DNA from 2 places in the Paenibacillus sp. FSL H7-0442 genome. Region 1 is predicted to be linked to the other one. Evidence: a T-box and tRNA genes for the amino acid it is inferred to sense, from the RefSeq annotation. Region 1 holds a T-box; the other holds one or more tRNA genes.

Region 1 (6,996 bases):
AAGCTAGCTTTTGAGAAATTTGGCGAAGAGATTGCCGCAATTATTGTCGAGCCAGTAGCAGGCAATATGGGAGTTGTACCGCCACAGCCTGGATTTTTGGAAGGTTTGCGTGAGGTAACCCAGCAGTACGGAAGTCTGCTGATTTTTGATGAAGTGATGACTGGATTCCGGGTTGGACTTCATTCGGCTCAAGGTCGCTTTGGTGTGACACCGGATCTTACCTGTTTGGGTAAAGTGATTGGTGGTGGACTCCCTGTAGGTGCTTACGGCGGACGTCGTGATATTCTGGAGCGGATTGCTCCATCGGGGCCCATTTATCAAGCGGGTACGCTTAGCGGAAATCCACTGGCTATGGCAGCAGGTTATTCGACACTTAAATTGCTGACGCCAGAAGTATACGATCGCTTGGAAGAGCGGGCAGCACGACTTCAAGCCGGATTCGAACGTAATGCGAACGAGCTAGGTATCCCTGTCACGATCAATCGCGTGGGTTCCATGGTTTGTCCATTTTTTACAGAAGAAAAGGTTGTCAATTTTGATACAGCTAAAACGAGTAATCAGGACCACTTCCGTCGTTACTTTACTGAAATGGTGAATGAGGGAGTCAGTGTAGCACCATCTCAATTTGAGGGTATGTTTGTATCGGGCGTGCATACGGTAGAGGATATTGATGCCACCATTGAGGCGAACTATCGCGCGCTCAAACGTCTATGAGCTGGCAAGGTGGCTGGAAAAGAAGAGGACCCTGGCTGGAAGTCACGCCAGGACGGGAAATCACAGACGGGGAAAAAAACAGCGCTGATGCTGTAGATCAGTGGTTGCTGAATCGTTTGGAATTACCGGAAAAGCTGTGGCGCAGACTGCGCCATGATAAAGAGATTGAACTTACAGGGGACCGGCTGCGGCTGGCCCTTTTTCCTGTAATGAACCTTGGCATCACCCCTCGCTGGTATGATTTGAAGGTACTGTATGAAGATGATTTTTGTCTGGTAGTACATAAACCAGCAGGTATGGCAGTACATCCGGACGGTGGTGTGCAGGATGGTCCGCTGACGTTGGATCATGCTGTCGCATCCTACTATGAGATGAATGGCATTCATGCGGTGGTACGGCATGTACATCGTCTGGATGTGGATACGACGGGCCCGGTGCTATATGCCAAAAATGAGTTTGCGTTGCTCAAGCTGGACGAGCAAATGAGAGCTAAGGATATCGACCGCCGGTATGTAGCTTTGGTACGAGGGGAAGTACCTCCATCGCTGCGAACGTTGGATTGGCCGATTGGCAAGGACAGGCATCATAAGCAGCGCCGTCGTGTATCTCCGACTGGGCAGAAGGCGGTTACCCATATTGAACTCGGGGAAGTATGGGGAAGCGGTTCAAGTGCAGTGAGTCTCGTATATCTGACGCTGGAGACAGGACGGACGCACCAGATTCGCGTACATCTTAGTCATGCTGGCTACCCGTTGCTTGGGGATGTATTATACGGGGGGCGTGCTACTGATTTTGGCAGGCAGGCGCTACACGGAGAGCGTCTTACCTTCTGTCATCCGCTGAGTGGCGAAACGATTACTGTGGAGGATGCTTGGCCGGATGATTTTCAAAAGCTGCACAAACAGCTATAAAAGATGGCATGCCTTCTATTTTGGCGCATATACTTGAACCTAGAAACGGTTTGCAATATGGAGTTTCCGTGCGCCTGACCAGAAGTCAGAGGATGTGCGGAGACTGCCCAAAGGAGGATGCCATCCTTGAACAAACAACAGAATGATCAGCCGCAAGGCTTGCGTTTTGATATTTATGAACGCATTCATTTGACGGAGGAAGCTGCCGGGATTGCTGAGTTGGAGGAAATCGAGCTTCTGCCACGCATTCAGGTTGTAACCCACGGCGACCATGCCGCTTTGCGAGGGCATTTGCTGCTGGAGGGCGTGTACCGCACACCTGAACAGTTCACGAGCGAGCTTCATCATTTGATCCCTGTGGAAATTACCATTCCGCTAAACCGCGTAGGGAGATTGGAAGATATCTCTGTCGAGATTGAAAATTTTGATGTGGACCTGCTTTCTTTACGTAGTCTAAACATTACAGGCGTTCTTTCTTTGCATGGTGTGGAAAGCTCGCACGCGGAAGAGACGGCGGTCTGGTTGGATGAAGAATTTACCGTAGTGCATGCACCTGAGCATCCGGTTCAATCCCTTTCCGCCGATGAAGAGTATCGTCAGGCAGAGGCCTATTCTACCAATGACTCGACCTCTGATTACGTTACAGATCCTGAAACCTCCTACAGTGTGCCAGTACAACAGGAGTCCATTTCCTGGGAACAGCTGTCTGAGGACCAAGGGGAACAGCAATCATCGTCGGAACAGCAAGCTTATGAGCCAGCAGTAGATCCTAACCGATTCTATGAGCCTTGGACGGGCAAAGCAGTTGAAGATAACTCTCCCGAGGTCAAACATGAGCATGGGTCTCCGGAAGTGTGGGGATTTCAGCAAAAGGAAGCATGGGCAGGGGGAAATGAGTCCAAAGTATCTTCCGCATCTCCTAATGTAAATTATGACCCTTTGCTGTCTGAACCGCATCCTGCTACGGAGTCCGAGGTCTATCTGGAGCCACAGTTGGAAGCGAGTCAAGTAGATAGCTTCGACTTCAGGCCTGAAGCGTCAGAACAGGTGAATCACGAGGCCCATGACACTTTTACTGAGGATAAGCCAGAGATGCGTGTGGCGCTTAACAGTAAAAAGGATGAAGAGGCAGACGAGCCAGACCCGGTTGTCTACTCATCATTGCTCCAATCCAGCCGTTCGGTGAAAGAAGCGGAATACCAGCAGCAATTGGAGCAGGAGCCGCAGGATCAGAAAGCCGAAGAAGAGCGGGAGAATGCCAAGTGGAAGAACCTTTTTTTTCATACACAAGATGAAACACCTTTTCGTAAGGTGCGGTTATGCATAGTACAGCGCGAGGATACACTGGAAACCATAGCTGACCGTTATCAGCTCAGCACGCGTGAGCTTCAACTGTATAACAGATTGGCGGAGCATCATGTGGAAGAAGGACAGGTATTGTACATCCCTTGATCCGGTTGCTGAAAAATGCACAGCGGGTGTTGACTATAGTCAATGGGAAATGTATGATGTGGTATAGTTATTGAAAGACTGAGATCGGGAAGAGTAGGCAGCAAGCCCTTCAGAGAGTGGAATTGCAGCGCTGTGAGGTTCCGCAGGAAGCTACTGGCCGAAGTCACCCGGGAGTCGCCTGTTTGAACGGTTCCTCATTTAATTCCTACGGAAGATAAGAGGTTCACGGTAGAATAAGGCCGGTCCGCAACCGTTATCTGCATAAAGTGTCACACCATGTGTAATGGATCAGTGGATACATACACTAGGGGTGAAACAAAGGTGGTACCGCGAGAGAACAGCCTTTCGTCCTTTGAGGATGAAGGGCTTTTTTTATTTGCCAATTGAAAAATCATGGAGGTATCCTGATATGTCAGAACAAGACAACAAGACAACCTTGGAAATGCCAACAACGTACGATCCAAAATCAGCAGAACAAAAATGGTACAAAACGTGGATGGAGAAGGGCTATTTCCGCGCTGGGCAACATCCAGAGGCAGAGCCTTTTACAATCGTTATTCCACCACCGAATGTTACAGGTATGTTGCATATTGGACATGCTCTTGACTTTACTTTGCAGGATATTATTATTCGCGCCAAGCGGATGCAGGGCTATGATGCCTTGTGGCTGCCAGGGGCAGACCATGCGGGTATTGCTACCCAAACAAAGGTAGAGCAAAAGCTGCGTGAAGAAGGCCTGACACGTTATGATTTGGGCCGCGAGAAGTTTTTGGAGAAAGTGTGGGAGTGGAAGGATCTTTACCTAGATAATATCCATAACCAATGGGAAAAGATGGGCTTTTCTCTCGATTATTCTCGTGAGCGTTTTACGCTGGATGAGGGACTGTCCCAAGCGGTACGCGAGGTATTCGTTAAACTGTACAAGAAGGGTCTGATTTATCGCGGTAAACGCATCATAAACTGGGACCCTGCTGCACGTACTGCATTATCGGACATTGAGGTGGAATACAAAGAGGTGAACGGAAATCTGTATCACCTGCAATATCCACTGAAAGACGGTAGCGGATTTATTACGGTAGCCACTACACGTCCTGAAACGATGCTGGGCGATACAGCTGTAGCTGTACACCCGGAAGATGAACGCTACAAGCAAATGATCGGCAAAACGCTTGTGCTCCCAATCATCGGACGGGAAATTCCGGTCATTGCGGATGATTATGTTGATAAAGATTTCGGTAGCGGCGCGGTTAAAATTACACCGGCTCACGACCCGAATGACTTTGAAATGGGACAACGTCACCAGCTGCCACAAATTACAGTGATGGACGAAACGGGAACGATGAATGCCGAAGCAGGCAAATATCAGGGCCTTGATCGTAGCGATTGCCGTAAGCAAATCGTCGCTGATCTGAAAGAGCAGGGCGTACTGATTCGTATTGAAGAGCACGTACATCAAGTAGGCCACAGCGAGCGTACAGGTGTAGTTGTAGAACCTTATCTGTCCACACAATGGTTTGTGGAAATGAAGCCTCTGGCAGCTAAAGCCATTGAAGTGCAGAAGGCTGGCAACGGGGTAAACTTTGTACCGGATCGCTTTGAACGTACTTATCTGCATTGGATTGAAAATGTGCGTGACTGGTGTATTTCCCGTCAATTATGGTGGGGACACCGTATTCCGGCTTGGTACGATGAGGATACCGGAGAAGTGATTGTATCGGCGGAGGACCCTACAACTTTGCCTGAGTATGCTGGCAGAAAGCTAAAACAGGATGAGGATGTGCTGGATACTTGGTTCAGCTCGGCTTTGTGGCCGTTTTCGACACTGGGCTGGCCTGAGCAGACAGAGGACCTCAAACGCTACTATCCGACTAATGTCTTGGTTACAGGCTATGACATTATTTATTTCTGGGTATCGCGTATGATTTTTACAGCACTCGAGTTTACGGAAGAGATTCCGTTCAAGGACGTACTTATGCACGGGTTGGTTCGTGATGCGGACGGTAGAAAAATGTCCAAATCCCTCGGCAACGGTGTTGATCCGCTCGACGTGATTGACCAATATGGTACCGATGCCATGCGTTATATGATTTCCACCAGTAGCACGCCTGGGCAAGACCTTCGTTTCCGCTGGGAGCGGGTGGAGCAGGCCCGCAACTTTGCCAATAAAATCTGGAATGCGTCACGCTTTGCGCTGATGAATCTGGAAGGCGTCACTTCGGCAGATATAGACATTACTGGTGACCTGAGCACCGCTGATCGTTGGATTCTGCATCGTCTAAACGAAACTTCACGCGACATCACGCGTCTAATAGATGCTTATGAATTTGGCGAGACAGGCCGCCTTCTGTATAACTTTATTTGGGATGATTTGTGCGACTGGTACATTGAGTTTGCGAAGCTTTCCCTATATGGCGACAACGCAGATGCGAAAAAGAAAACGCAGTCCGTACTTGCATATGTATTGGACCGGACGCTGCGCATGATTCATCCGTTCATGCCGTTTATCTCTGAGGAAATATGGCAGCATCTTCCATATGAGGGAGAAACGATTACACTGGCCGCTTGGCCTGTTTATGATCCGGCTTTTGAGGATAAGGATGCAGTTGCAGAAATGAATTTGCTGATCGACGTAATTCGTGCTGTGCGCAATATCCGTGCTGAAGTCAATGTGCCGATGAGTAAAAAAATTGAGTTGCTCATAAAACCCGGCGATCAAGCCGTTCTCGATATCATTAACCGCAATGGGGAATATGTGCGTAGATTCTGTAATACGTCTGAATTCGACGCGGGATTAGAGTTCACCGTTCCAGATAAAGCGATGACATCTATAGTTAGCGGCGCAGAGTTGTACCTGCCGCTGGCCGGACTGCTTGATATTGCCCAGGAAATTAGCAGACTGGAAAAAGAACTTCAGCATTTGAACAGTGAAGTGGAGCGCGTGGAGAAAAAGTTATCTAACCAAGGCTTTGTGGCGAAGGCACCAGCTAAAGTCATCGAGGAAGAGAAGGCCAAGCAAGCCGATTACTCAGATAAGCGCGCTAAAGTTATCGCACGTATTGAAGAACTCAAGGGATAATTTCACTCACAATAAAATGACCTGAAGGTGAAGAGGATGTCAGATACGATCAGGGGCGGAGATACGGCTCCTTTACAAAGCTATGATGAGGCAGTGGAATGGATTAACGGCTTGATTCCGTTTGGTATCAGACCTGGACTGGAACGAATTGAACAACTAATGAGTAAATTGGGTGATCCGCAACGACATCTGAAATTTGTGCATATTGCGGGAACCAACGGTAAAGGCTCGACTTGTGCCTTTCTGACCTCTGTGCTACTTAAATGTGGGTACGATGTCGGGACTTTTACGTCTCCGTACATCACCCGATTTACGAACCGCTTTCAATTCAATGGGACCGATATTCCCGATGAAACGCTGGTTTTGCTTGCCAATCGCTTGTATCCGTTGGTGAAAGAAATCGCAGATAGTGAATTGGGATCACCTACAATGTTTGAGGTATCGACAGCGTTGGCTATTTTATACTATGCTACGGTATCTTTCCCAGATGTTGTGGTATGGGAGACAGGTCTTGGGGGAAGGATGGATGTAACTAATATCGTGAATCCAATCCTCTCGGTTATTACAAATGTCGGCTATGACCATACGGATATTTTGGGAGATACGCTCGAACAGATTGCAAGGGAAAAAGCCGGTATCATCAAACCGGGTGTACCTGTCGTCAGTTGTGTTTCCCAACCCGAGGCTATTCAGGTCATACGTGAAACGGCGACAAAGCAAGGAGCTACCTTGTACCTGGCAGGAGAACAATTTACGTATGAACGGCTAAACGGAGATGAAACAGCTCAAACCTTTTCATTCGCGGGGCCCTTCCGACATATGGAAATTGACATCACGTTGTTA
Region 2 (6,996 bases), 790 kb from region 1:
TCAGTTACCTCGACAAGGTTGAAGGTATCGGGTGTCGACGTGTTTTCAGCAGGGGATTACAAGGATGAACCGGGAACACGTTCCCTGCGGTATCAGGATGATATTGGTAGCGTCTACAAAAAAATCGTAATCAAGGAAGAAAAACTGATCGGAGCCGTTCTGTTTGGGGATACGTCTGACGGAGCCATGCTGTTTTCGTTGATCAAAAGTGGCGAGTCGGTGGTTGGCCGAGAGAAAGAGTTATTACTTGGCTTCAATCCTGGTCAACCAGAAGCTAGTGGCTCCATGATGCTGGAGCAGATGCCTGATGACGAAATTGTATGTGGATGTAATGGTGTATCCAAGGGTGACATTGGAGAGGCGGTTGCGGCTGGCTGCCGGAGTGTCGGGGAGATTAAGGCATGCACAAAAGCATCGGCCTCATGTGGCGGCTGCAAGCCATTAGTGGAGGGACTCTTACAGCTATACGCAGGCGCAGAAGCCGGAGAAACGATGAAAGAGGGTATTTGTAGTTGTACGACGCTTGACCGGGAAGCGATCATTGATGGCATTCGGGAGATGGGATTAAAGAGTGTCAAAGAAGTGATGAATGTGCTGGGATGGAACGAACCGGAAGGTTGCACTAAATGTCGGCCGGCCCTCAATTATTATCTAGGTATGCTATGGCCACTGGATTATGAAGATGAGAAGGAATCCAGATTTACGAATGAACGGTACCATGCCAATATACAAAAAGATGGCACCTATTCTGTCGTGCCCCGCATTTATGGAGGAGTTACTTCACCTGCCGACCTGAAGAAAATTGCTGCTGTCGCGGAGAAATACAATGTGCCTCTGGTTAAATTTACGGGTGGTCAACGTCTTGACCTGCTTGGTGTGAAAAAAGAGGATTTGCCAGGGATCTGGGCCGAGTTGGATATGCCGTCTGGATATGCCTATGGAAAGACGCTGCGAACGGTTAAGACGTGTGTAGGTAATACCTTTTGCCGCTTTGGCACGCAGGATGCTATGGGGATGGGCATCCGGTTGGAAAAGGCATTTGAACGTCTGAATGCTCCATCCAAAGTCAAACTGGCTGTGTCCGGTTGCCCGCGTAACTGCGCTGAAGCGACGATCAAGGATTTGGGCGTCGTTGCTATTGACGGTGGCTGGGGGATCTACGTTGGAGGTAACGGGGGTATCAAGGTTCGGGCAGCTGAACTACTTTGTACCGTTAGAACCGAGGATGAAGTGATGGAATGGACCGGTGCCTATCTGCAGTATTATCGTGAGCAGGCCAATTGGAACGAACGCACAGCCCATTGGTTGGAACGGGTCGGAGTGGAATCCATCAAACAGGCACTTTCGGATGCAGAGACGAGGAAGCAACTGGTGACCAGAATTGAAGAGACATTAAGCACGACGACTGATCCGTGGCACGAAATTATTCACAACGAAGAGCTGCGCAAAAATTTTGTGCAGCTGCCGGAACTTAAGCCAGTAATGGAATAGGGGGCTGACAAAATGGAGACCAATACGACAACCAACAGAATCAGAATAGCTAATTTGAACGAAATTGACCGACGTGGAGCAAGGACAGTTCGCATTCATGATACAGAAATAGCTGTATTCCGTCTGAGCGATGGCAGCGTGCATGCACTTGAGAATCGTTGTCCGCACAAAGGGGGACGGTTATCCGAAGGAATGATATGTGGCTCAGCAATCCATTGTCCGCTCCATGACTGGAAAGTTGACCTTTCCACTGGCCGGGTGCAAGAGCCAGATACTGGATGTGTGACTGCTTACCCGACGGAGATTGACGGTGAGAGCGGGGCGGTTTATATCGTAATCTAAGAGTTCTATGCGTATTGTGCTGAGGTCCTGTTTTTTTTCTTCTATATAAATAGAAGGATTAAGGTGAAAAGCTTTGCTGAAGAAAAAATGACATTGTTAAATTACAATGATCTGAGTATACAGAAAAGTCGACCCTATCTTTCCGGGCGGCTTTTTTATCTTATAAGTATCATTTTGATTAAAAAACAGGATAACTGGATTTATCTCTAGACAAACAAAAAAGCCTTGAATATCAAGGCTTTTGACGAATAGGACGGATGGGGATCGAACCCATGACCCTTACCCTGTCAAGATAATGCTCTCCCGCTGAGCTACCGTCCTTCGGTTATTAGATAATATCATGTATTAACCATATATGTAAAGTGAAAAAATAGAAGTCAGCCTGTACTTCATGACCATTTATATATATAATTCGAATTTAGTGAGTTTACAAATTTGGAGTTAATGATAGGGGGAACAGGTGATGGCCGCAGAAATTATAAGTGTAACAACAGAGGAGCAGCTACAGGAGGCAATATCGATCCGTACCAAAGTGTTTGTCGATGAGCAAAAGGTTCCTCTCGATTTAGAAATTGACCATTATGACAAGCTGGGAGATACGGCCCATCATTTGCTAATTTGTGAACATGGTGAAATGGTGGCCACTGGTCGGTTGACATACTATGAGGAAGATACAGCTAAAATGCAACGTATTGCCGTTCTCAAGGAGCATCGTGCCGCAGGCTATGGACGTGTATTACTGCTAGCACTGGAGGAACGTGCACGTGAATTGGGGTTAAGATACTCGTTGCTAGATGCCCAATGTCAAGCCGAGAAGTTTTACGAAAAGCTTGGCTACGAGACGATCTCCGATGAACCTTTTGACGATGCGGGAATACCGCATGTTCGTATGCGCAAAAAGTTGTAGTCGGCAGCGCAAGGTGCATACAAATCTGTACAATGCGCATGCTAGTAAAAGTTCCTCCACTATACTATGGATAAGGAGCGATACAGCATGGCTAATACAGAACGGGAGCAAATTACAGCAGTACGTAAAAACGGGGATGGCGACCTTATGTCTTTTCAGACATCTACCGGTCGGATTTTAGATTATAGCCAGGCTTTGAATGAGATTGAGACAGGCTCAATTGCAGGCGTTAACGTTTTCAAGGCCAAGGATGGCAGCAAACGAATTCGGGGAGATGCCGACGGAGATCCTTCTAATAACCTGGATCAACTGCCATTGTTCTGACCTTAACTCGCAACACTAGCATTATATTTAAGAACAGCAAGCCGCCTGGCTTTCCTACAAAGGATAGCCAGGCGGCTTTTTGTTAATTGTTAAGCTGTATTTAGCATGCTACTCTGCACGTTCCAACTCTGCAAGTTGATATAATCGTTGCTGTTCCAGAAAGGACATGACGCCAGCTTTATCCCTGAATTGTTCCATATCATCACTATAGTGCATCAGACGAATCAACTCTTGAAGAGATGGCGCCAAGCTTAGCAGCTCGTCCAACGTCGTATGGACTTCTCCGGCACCTTGTAATTGAACCTCATGCAGAATACTCCGACATCCTCGTTCATGCACCAGATGATGAAGCAAATCAGGGTCAAAAACCATATCTGCACTATAAAAAAGGCGGTCATTTATGAATAAGGAATAACTGTTTTTACCAGGAATATGCCGTGTAGGGATCAGCTCCACCTGGATACCGGATACTAATGTAGTGGGCACGCCAGGCGTTATTACGTTTACCTCGAATACATCTTCAAGCTTGTCAATCATACCCTGCTGTGACATCCCGCCCTTGAGTGTATGCTCCCATAAAGGGTGGATTAGGGGTTCGGCGATATAAAGTAGAGGCTTGCGACGATGGAGAATGTTCATTTGAAAACCGAATTCCTCCAAACCTCCGACATGATCTGCGTGAATATGTGTGATTAAAATGGCGTCAATATCAGGCAAAGGAACGCGCATTTGGTGTAATGCTAACGAAGCGGTTGTACCACAATCGATTAGCAGTTTGCCTTCTCCGCTGTCCAGCAGCGCGTTGTTGTTGTAATAATGTTTGGCAAAGGCACTGCCTGTGCCAAGCATTTGTATCGTTAGGCTCATAATGGATCTATCCTCCAGACTTTGTGTACTAGGACATTCTACAGTCGTATTTTACCACCTATGCTGCTGGAACTAAAGATTTGGCTCCTTCTGTAAAAACTTTGGACAATTTGTGAAACACAGCGCAACTTGTGCGGCTGAGCTAGGTATAAATGTACGACAGAAGGTTTTTAACAGATGACGATGGAGGGATTAGTAGTGATGAAATGGAGAAGAGTGATGGCCCTAATGATGGCCTTTTCAATAATGGGAGGGACCGCCATTTCGGCGGAATCCGCCAAGGACCAAGTGCAGTTGATTATTAATGGAGAGGTGTCAAAAGATGGTGCAGTTGTCATTGATGGGAAGACTTATGTGCCCATCCGTGATTTTAACGGACTTGTAAATTTTGATCCATCCGGTGGAAAAGTTGTTTTCGACCAGCCTAACGTGCATATGTTCCTGTTCAAGGGAGATACTGTGTTTGGTAACGTGAATAAAGGCAATAAAGTGAAATTTAATGTATTTAGTCAAATTGATACCTTGAAAACAGATATCTCCGGAGTGAAGGTAGCGATCACCGACCCTTCGGGCAACGTGAAGGATATTCAGTCTCAAGATATCAAAGGAGCGCAAAAGGATAACTTCTGGTTCCGTACGAACGACTTTACGTATGATTTCAAAACAGCAGGGAATTACCGGGTTGGTTTCTATATTAAAGAGAGCAAAGACGGCAGCTATACCTTGGTGTCCGAAAAAGTCATTACAGCGATAAATTAGGCATACCACAAATTGACCTGCACCCTTGATCATGTTACGATACGGGGGAAAATAAAACAATTTGAAGGTAGGTATTTCCATGAGTGATCACAAACATGAACACGGTGAAGCCTGCAACCACGATCATGACCACGAACATGAAGAAATGGTTCTTACGCTAACTGATGAAAATGGTAAAGATGTAGAAATGGTGCTGGTAGAGACCTTTGATGTAGAAGATCACGTTTATGCTCTTCTGCTTGAGCGAGGCAATCCCGAAGCGGATGGCATTATTCTTCGTATGGAAGAAGAAAACGAAGAAATGGTGCTTTACAATATTGAGGACGAAGATGAGTGGAAACGTGTAGAAGCTGCATATAGCGAGCTTGTTGCCCAATACGAATAGAATTGGAAATAGCAGCTGTTATAAGCTCTTCAAGAAAAAAAAGCCCCCAAATAGGGGCTTTTTTTGTTAACTATCAACATATTTTGTAAGCATGTGTTGTCCGATCAATATTATGAAATAGCGTCAGTCTCGACGATAACCTTCACCTGATGTACTGTTCGGTCCTCAGGTCCTTTAACAGGCAGGCCTACTTCTACATGATCAACAATATAATCAATATTGTCCTGCGAAATAACTTCTCCTGGCAGTAAGATCGGAATACCCGGTGGATACACATAAATGAATTCTGCAATAATGCGACCAGCAGATTCCTTGAAGGGCACGATTTCCGTATCTCCATAAAAAGCGTCTCTTGGAATGAGGGAGAGCTGAGGGATATCTGGTATCTTTACAACCAGCTCATGCTCCTGACCTGTGGAATAGTGCAGAGAAGCCAGCTCACGCAGAGCTTTCAACAAAATTTCAATTTCCTCTTTGGTATCCCCAGGGGTCACCAAACAAAGAATATTGTACATATCGCTAAGTTCAACCTCGATATTATAGTGATCTCTCAGCCAATTTTCCACATCGTATCCGGTAAGGCCCAAATGGCGGATATGAACCGTAATTTTGGTTGGATCATAATCGTAGGTAGCTTCCGTGCCGAGAATTTCACTACCAAAGCAATATAGCCCTTCAATCTTGTTAACCTCTGAGCGGCAATATTCAGCCAAATCAAGGGCGCGTTGTGCTATTTCATGACCGTTAAGGGCCAGATTACGTCGGGATGTGTCTAACGAAGCCAACAGAATATACGAAGTCGACGTTGTTGTCAGCATACTGAAAATCGTTTGTACACGCTGCGGATTAACGAATCCGTTTTTCGTATTTACATTCAGGATTGAGCTTTGAGTCAAGGAACCACCCAGCTTGTGAACGCTTGTAGCTGACATGTCTGCTCCCGCCTCCATGGCGGACATCGGTAGATCAGAGTGAAAATGAATCAGTACTCCATGAGCCTCATCGACCAGGACCGGCACATTATAGCTGTGAGCGAGATCTACAATTTCCTTCAAATCGGCGCACACACCGTAATATGTCGGGTTGATAACAAGGACGCCCTTGGCGTCAGGGTGGCGTTCCAATGCCCGGCGTACGGACTTGGTTGTAACCCCGTGGTGAATACCGAGATTCTCATCACTGACTGGAGAAATGAATACCGGCTTCGCACCAGCGAAGATAATGGCAGACATTATAGATTTGTGTATGTTTCGGGGTACAATAATTTTATCACCAGGCATGCAAATCGACATAATCATGGTGATGATGGCTCCGCTTGTCCCCTGTACACTGTAATACGTATAATCAGCTCCGAAGGCCTCTGCTGCAAGCTTTTGAGCTTCTTCGATGACGCCTGAAGGCTGATGCAGATCGTCCAATGGAGCGATGTTGATCATATCTATGGAAAAGGCATTATCCCCCATAAATTCGCGAAATTCCGAATCTGCTCCCACTCCCTTTTTATGACCTGGGATGTGAAATTGAACCGGGTTGCTCTGAGCATGCTTTTTCAAAGCAGTAAAAAGCGGGGTGTTGCTTTGATTCATTAGTGTTGTCACAACCTTTCGTGCAGGATTTCGACAATCCTGTGCAAGTGATAATAGAACAAAATTGAGTATAGCAGTTTAAAGTAGGAATGCAAGCGATTGAGGGCGCATTTATTTGCGAAAGAGTGGAGTAGGCGGAGAACCCGGTCTTTATAGCCAAAAAATGAAGGTGGAGGATGTGGATTAGATGAGACAAATAGGACGAAAAAAAGCTCCGCAGCGGTTGTGGGTTCCTTTCTTTACTAAATTATGGGTTTTGGTATTTCTGGTCGAATTTATGAAAGGATCACTTCTGGTATCCATCCTGCCGGTATATATGGGAGAAACGCTTGGTT

What was found. A T-box is a leader RNA that pairs with one kind of tRNA and senses whether it is charged. The one in region 1 lies ahead of MHH57_RS19090 (valine--tRNA ligase), so its partner is inferred to be a tRNA-Val.
Region 2: it encodes a tRNA-Val, which carries the amino acid that the T-box ahead of MHH57_RS19090 (valine--tRNA ligase) is inferred to sense. The anticodon was not compared.

What each region holds. Positions count from the first base shown of each region.
Region 1 is NZ_CP151963.1:4,337,843-4,344,838, reverse strand. Features, by position in the region: gene hemL (glutamate-1-semialdehyde 2,1-aminomutase) at 1-714, shown strand, start outside; gene MHH57_RS19100 (RluA family pseudouridine synthase) at 711-1,625, shown strand; gene MHH57_RS19095 (LysM peptidoglycan-binding domain-containing protein) at 1,752-3,077, shown strand; T-box leader at 3,149-3,433, shown strand; gene MHH57_RS19090 (valine--tRNA ligase) at 3,487-6,153, shown strand; gene MHH57_RS19085 (folylpolyglutamate synthase/dihydrofolate synthase family protein) at 6,190-6,996, shown strand, end outside.
Region 2 is NZ_CP151963.1:3,551,792-3,558,787, reverse strand. Features, by position in the region: gene nirB (nitrite reductase large subunit NirB) at 1-1,491, shown strand, start outside; gene nirD (nitrite reductase small subunit NirD) at 1,504-1,833, shown strand; tRNA gene MHH57_RS15640 (tRNA-Val) at 2,083-2,154, opposite strand; gene MHH57_RS15635 (GNAT family N-acetyltransferase) at 2,297-2,740, shown strand; gene MHH57_RS15630 (DUF3892 domain-containing protein) at 2,828-3,064, shown strand; gene MHH57_RS15625 (MBL fold metallo-hydrolase) at 3,173-3,931, opposite strand; gene MHH57_RS15620 (hypothetical protein) at 4,133-4,690, shown strand; gene MHH57_RS15615 (DUF1292 domain-containing protein) at 4,770-5,075, shown strand; gene MHH57_RS15610 (aminotransferase class I/II-fold pyridoxal phosphate-dependent enzyme) at 5,186-6,661, opposite strand; gene MHH57_RS15605 (MFS transporter) at 6,849-6,996, shown strand, end outside.